Regions from separate parts of the Labrys sp. KB_33_2 genome, predicted to be linked through region 2. Evidence: predicted binding sites of a transcription regulator. Region 2 holds the regulator's gene; each other region holds the start of a gene.
The links. The regulator PhoB, encoded in region 2, activates phosphate uptake and scavenging genes when phosphate is short. The targets are predictions, from matches to a motif close to TGTCATNNANCTGTCAT.
Positions count from the first base shown of each region.

Region 1: the regulator PhoB is predicted to act here: its motif matches at 1,166-1,182, upstream of ugpB (sn-glycerol-3-phosphate ABC transporter substrate-binding protein UgpB).
Region 3: the regulator PhoB is predicted to act here: its motif matches at 1,141-1,157, upstream of AB4037_RS22125 (alkaline phosphatase).

Region 1 is NZ_JBFREW010000030.1:27,734-29,933, forward strand. It holds gene ugpB (sn-glycerol-3-phosphate ABC transporter substrate-binding protein UgpB) at 1-1,080, opposite strand, end outside; gene AB4037_RS33120 (diphosphate--fructose-6-phosphate 1-phosphotransferase) at 1,464-2,200, shown strand, end outside.
Region 2 is NZ_JBFREW010000001.1:30,557-32,756, reverse strand. It holds gene pstB (phosphate ABC transporter ATP-binding protein PstB) at 1-63, shown strand, start outside; gene phoU (phosphate signaling complex protein PhoU) at 99-818, shown strand; gene phoB (phosphate regulon transcriptional regulator PhoB) at 832-1,533, shown strand; gene AB4037_RS00135 (hypothetical protein) at 1,674-2,200, shown strand, end outside.
Region 3 is NZ_JBFREW010000012.1:203,510-205,709, forward strand. It holds gene AB4037_RS22120 (L,D-transpeptidase family protein) at 1-803, opposite strand, end outside; gene AB4037_RS22125 (alkaline phosphatase) at 1,311-2,200, shown strand, end outside.

The DNA.
Region 1 (2,200 bases), on a different contig from region 2:
GAAGCCCTGTTTCTTGGAGAGCTCATAGGCGGCCGGGGTGATCGGCAGATAGCCGGTTTCCTGGGCCCACCAGGCCTGCACATCGGGCTTGGACAGGTAGGTCAGGAACTTGGCGACGCCCTTGTAGGCCTCGTCCGACTTGCCGCCCATCACCCATAGCGAGGCTCCGCCAATGATCGAATTCTGCGGAGCTCCCTGCACATCGGGATAATAAGGCATCGGCGCCACCGAATATTTGAACTTGGCGTTGGCCTTGACGTTGCCCAGGAAAGCCGACGAAGTCAGGAACAACGGGCATTCGCCCGACGTGAAGCGCCCCTCGCCCTGGTTGGTACGGCCGGAATAGTCGAAGGTCTTGTCCTTCTGGGCCTCGATCAGATTCTCCAGATGCTTGACCACCAGCGGATTGTTGATCTTCAACTCGGTATCGAAGCCATCGAGGCCGTTGGCCTTGGTCGAGAGCGGTACGTTGTGCCAGGCCGACAGTTCCTCGATGTTGGCCCAGGTTGTCCAGCCCGTCGAAATGCCGCAAGTGGCATAGCCGGCCGCCTTCAGCTTCTTGGCCGCCTCGAAGGCCTCAGGCCAGGTCTTGGGCGCGGCCGCGAGATTGGCCTTCTTCAAGGCATCCTCGTTGACCCACATCACCATGGTCGAGGAATTGAAGGGGAAGGACAGCATCTCGCCCTTGGCATTGGAATAATAGCCGGTCACGGCGGGCAGATAGGACTTCTGGTCGAAGGGTTCGTTTGCGTCCTTCATCAACTGGTAAACGGGCTTGATAGCGCCCTTGGCGGCCATCATGGTTGCCGTACCGACTTCGAAGACCTGCAGGATATCAGGCGCATTACCAGCCCGGAACGCGGCGATGCCAGCATTCATGGTATCGGCATACGAGCCCTTATAGGCGGGAACGATGCGGTAGTCGCTCTGGCTGGCATTGAAATCATTGGCCAGCTTGACGATGCGATCATTATTGGCACCCGTCATCGCGTGCCACCATTGTATGTCGGTGGCTGCCAGGGCCCCGGTGGATACACCGGCAAACAGAACCGTGGCCGAAGCCAGAACGCTCAATTTCATGGATGATACTCCCTCACGGTGCGCCGCTTCTTGAAAAGGACGGCGTTGTTTACGGCCGGATGGTTAGCGCTTCCGTGACGGAACAATGAAGCAATTATGACAATGGAACAAGCTGGCCGCGCACGCGCCTGTCGATAGCGTGAACGGAACACCGTTTTCCGCCTTCGCAACGATCGCCAGCTTTCTGATCCCATCGGCAAGTCGCTCGTTGCCGCCCGGCTGTTTCGAGGCTAAGCAACTGGACACCAGAGCGTCAGGCAGCTTCCTCCTGATCGAGCCACGGGCTTGGTCAGGAGGAAGCTGCAGGATTTCAAACGCTTGAAGAATTTCCCGATATTGCCCATTCGTAGGCAATATCGGGAAATTCTGCCCAGGGAGGCTCCATGCCGTCGATCGTCATCGCCCAAGGGGGCGGCCCCACCGCCGTGATCAACCAGACCCTCGCCGGCGCCGTCGTTGCCGCCCGCCGGCACGACCCGTCGCTGCGCATCCTAGGCGCCCGTCATGGCGTGCGGGGCCTGACGCGCGGTGATCTGGTCGATCTTACGGCGCTCTCCGAAACCGATCTCGAACGCCTGGCCCGCACGCCCAATTCGGGGCTCGGCTCGACACGCGACAAGCCCGACCCCGCCTATTGCCAGACCATCCTGCAGGCGCTGGAAAAGCTCGATGCCCGCAGCTTCATCTATATCGGCGGCAACGACACCGCCGGCACGCTCGACCTCCTGCGCCAGCAATCGACCGGCTCCTGCAGCTTCGTGCATGCCCCCAAGACGATCGACAACGACCTGATGGAGAACGACCATGTGCCGGGCTTCATCTCGGCGGCGGCCTTCGTCGCCAATGCCTTCGTCAGCATGGATCTCGATTTCCGGGCGATGCCGGGCATTTATGTCGCCATCGTCATGGGCCGCCATGCCGGCTTCCTCAGCGCCGCTGCGGCCGGCTGGCAGCAGGCGCCGGAGGAGGCCCCCCATCTGATCTACACGCCGGAAAAGTCCTTCTCGGTCGAGCAATTCCTCAACGACGTCGATGCCGTCTACACCCGCGTCGGCCGCTGCATCGTATCGATGTCGGAAGGCGTGCAGGACGAAACCGGGCGGCCGCTGGCCGAGGCTCT
Region 2 (2,200 bases):
AAGATGTTCACCACCCCGAACGACAGCCGTACGCAGGATTACATCACCGGCCGCTTCGGCTGATCCCTCGGCCAGCGTCGAATTCATTTGGAGGCGGCATGTCCGACCACATCGTTACATCCTTCGATCAGGAATTGCGCGAATTGCGCAACATGATCGCCGAAATGGGTGGCTATGCAGAGAAGAGCGTAGCCGACAGCGTCGAAGCCCTGCTCAAGCGCGACACCCAGCGCGCCAAGGCCGTGATCGAGCTCGATCTGGCGATCGACAAGCTCCAGCGCCAGGTCGAGGACCGGGCTATCCTGGTCATCGCCAAGCGCCAGCCACTGGCACTCGACCTGCGCGAAATCGTCTCGGCCCTGCGGGTGGCCAACGATCTCGAACGCATCGGCGACCTCGGCAAGAACGTCGCCAAGCGCGTGGTCGCCATCCACAGCCATGCGCAGCCGGCCCAGCTCTTCGGCGGTTTCGACCATATGGCTGACCTGGTGCTCGAGCAGCTCAAGCAGGTCCTCGACGCCTTCGCCCAGCGCAATGTTGAAGAAGCGCTCTCGGTCTGGAGTTCGGACGGCGAGATCGATGCGATGTACACCTCGCTGTTCCGCGAATTGCTGACCTACATGATGGAAGATCCGCGCAATATCGGCTTCTGCACCCATCTGCTGTTCTGCGCCAAGAACATCGAGCGCATCGGCGACCATGCCACCAACATCGCCGAGACGGTGCATTACCTGGTGACCGGTGAATCGCCGGCCGGCGAGCGGCCCAAGGCGGACAACAGCACCGATCTCGTCGACCTTCCTGTGCCGGCTAAGTAACAAGGGATAGGCCATGCCTCCCAAGGTTCTGATCGTCGAGGACGAAGAAGCATTGACCCTGCTGCTGCGCTACAATCTCGAAGCCGAAGGCTATGAGGTTGACAGTGTGGCGCGCGGTGACGATGCCGAGATCCGCCTGCGCGAAAGCGTGCCGGATCTGGTATTGCTGGACTGGATGCTGCCGGGGTTGTCGGGTATCGAATTGTGCCGGCGCATCCGCATGCGGCCGGAAACCGAGCGCCTGCCCGTGATCATGCTCACGGCGCGTGGCGAGGAAACCGAGCGTGTGCGGGGTCTGGCCACCGGCGCCGACGATTATGTCGTCAAGCCCTTCTCCGTGCCGGAACTCTCGGCCCGCGTCCGCGCTCTGCTGCGTCGGGCCAAGCCCGATCACGTCGCCTCCCTGCTCAAGGCCGGTGACATTTCCCTCGACCGCGAGACCAAGCGCGTTCATCGCGGCAATCGCGAGATCCGCCTCGGCCCGACCGAATTCCGCCTGCTCGAATTCCTGATGCAGGCGCCGGGACGCGTATTCGCACGCGAGCAATTGCTCGACAGCGTCTGGGGCCGCGACGTCTATATCGACGAGCGCACGGTCGACGTGCATGTCGGGCGACTGCGCAAGGCGATGAACCGCACGCGCGAGATCGACCCGATCCGCACGGTTCGCGGCGCCGGCTATTCCTTCGACGAGACCTTCGCCAAGCAGGCCTAGGACGGATATTTCATCGCCCGACAACAAGGCCGGCGGCTCGCCGCCGGCCTTGTCGCATCACGTACCCGGTACTCGCCCGATCTAGGCGATTTCAGAGGCTTGCGATAAGACGACTTGCCAAAGAAAATGCCGGGGTTGCCATGATCCGTTCCTTGCTCGTCGCGTCGCTTTTGACTGCCAGTTCGTTGGCGCTGCTTCCCAGCGATGCCGCAGCGGCCAAGCTCAAGAAAACCTTGTGTTCGGGCGAGTTCGGTACCGGCTCCGGCTTGGCGGGCTCCTATATCGGCAAGGATTGCTTCATCGCAGCCGACAGCGACATGCAGGAGCAAGTCGCCGGTATCTGCAAGGAAGGCTCGCGATGCGAGGTCGAGGCCATGGTGGAGGTCGCACCCGATGGCAGCAGGCAGATCAGGACCGTCTTGTCCGTCAGGCAGGCCGGACGCGCGCCCGCCACGCGCACGTCCTATGCCCAGAGGGCGGGCAACTATGCCGACGGCATCTATGCCTTGCAGGACGATGGCTGCGACAAGCAGGGGGCGACGCCAGGCAACCGGGTTTCCGTGCAGCTTCTACGGGCAGCCGGTCCTGCCATCCAGCTCTACGGCAAATATTGCGCGGTCATCGAGGCCGATGGCGAGGAGCCTTCCAGCGCCAAGTTCCAGGCGAC
Region 3 (2,200 bases), on a different contig from region 2:
TTGGCATCGTCGCCGCGCCGCTTCTCGTAAACGGCGGCAGCCACATTCTGGCTGGCGGGCGCGATGGCACAGTCAGTCCCGCCATTGCCGTTGAAGACATAGCGGCCCTTGCAGACATCGACCTTGACCGTCTGCTTGGTGACCTCGAAATTGTCGGTCCCTTCCTTCAGGTTCTGCCAGAAGCCGATATTCGGGTTGCGGCGATTCCTGGCCATGTTCTCGGGCGTCATGCGGAAGGGCAGCGACTGCACCTGGAACGAAGCCTGCCCGCCCTGCAACGCCTCACGCGCCACGGCATAGATCTCGGCCACCTGCTTGTCGGTCATGGCAAAGCAGCCGCGCGAGGAGCAGGAGCCATGCACCATGATGTTGCCGCCGGCCCGGCCGAGCTGGCGATCGAAGTTGTTGGGGTAGCCGATGTCGAAGGACAGATAATATTGCGAATTCGGATTGAGACTGCTCATGCCCACCGCATAGAAGCCTTCGGGCACCTGGCGGTCGCCCTCGCTCTTCTTCGGACCGAGCTGTCCCGACCAGCGGCAGACCGGATAGCTCTTGAGCAGAGCATAACGCCCGCTCGAGGTCTGCTTCCAGAGCTCGAGTTCGGACTCCTTCTTGTAGATGCGCACCAGGATGGGCGCGGAACGCGCCATGCCCTTGGCCTGCATTTCGGCAATCAAGGCCTGCGGCACCGGGCTAGTCGAACGAACACTTGCGCCATTCTGATTGGAACAGGCCGCCGCCAGCAAAAGGACCGGCACGGCCATTGCAATCTTGCGCATCAACTTGAAGTGAGCGGTCATGAACCAGTGAACCCGTGCAAAGTCAGTAATACGGACTAAGGGACATTTACAATCAACGACCGCTCGCCGCAAGCCATGGGCCGGTCGTGGTTACGCAACAGCGTGAACGGAACCTTAACGGCACAATGCCTGATTCCACGCCCCGCCGATAGGGGCCTTCCACCGGAAACTCGGCCGGGACCCTATAGACTTCCTCACGACCAGACAAGCATCGGCAACAACAAAACTTCATTTCGAACAGGATGCGAGGATACGACATGGAGTCTTTGCCGCCCCGGGTCTGACGGATGCCCCCTCTATACTGCTTGTGATACGGCCTGATCCTGGTCCCGCCCGCTGTCATGGACCTGTCGCACGCGCTGGCTATCCCTAGCGCGAAGCGCGTTCAGGGGGAACGCGCCCTCTTCCAGTTCTTTGTTTCCACGCGTCTTTGTAACTCTCGGCACGCTCGCCAAACCGCAAGACGCTTCGGTGACAAAGTCTGTTCGCATCCGCGAAAGGATTGCCATGCGCACGCTCCTCGCCGCCCTTGCGGTCACCACCATGCTGATCGGTCCCAGCCAGGCCGCGGGCATCTATCCGCTCGACCGCGCCACCATCCTGGCCGGCTCGCCCTTCGACTTCAAGGCCGAGTTCGCCGGCACGGTGAAGCCGGAGGATGTACGCGTCACCGTCAACGGGCAGGACTACAAGGGTGTGTTCGGCAAGGACGTCGAGTTCGTCGCCTCCGAGAAGGGCAAGGACGACAAGGATCTAGGCTCGGCGGTACTGCTGCGCGGCCTGACCCTCGCGGTGCCGGGCAGCTACAAGATCGAGGTCTCGGCCGGCGGGCAGAGCCGCAGCGTGACCTGGGACGTCTTCGGCACCGCCGCCACGCCCAAGGCCAAAAATATCATCTTCCTGCTCGGCGACGGCCTGACGGTCGCCAACCGCACCGGCGCGCGCATCATGTCCAAGGGCATGACCGAGGGCAAGGCCAATGGCCGCCTCGCCATGGACGACCTCGACCACATGGCCTTCATCGGCACCTCGTCGACGGACGCCATCGCCACCGACAGTGCCAACACGATGTCGGCTTACATGACCGGGCACAAGACGGCTGTGAACGCTCTCGGCGTCTATGCCGACCGCACGCCCGCCAGCCTGGACGATCCGCGCGTCGAAACCATCGCCGAAGCGGTGCGCCGCACCTCGAAGAAGTCGATCGGTGTGGTCTCCACCGCCGAGATCGAGGACGCCACCCCGGCTGCCGTGGTTTCCCATACCCGCAAGCGCGCCGACAAGGCCGAGATCGTGGGCATGTTCTACGATGTGAAGCCGGACGTCATCCTGGGCGGCGGCTCGGCCTACTTCCTGCCCAAGTCGACCACCGGCTCCAAGCGCAAGGACGACAAGGA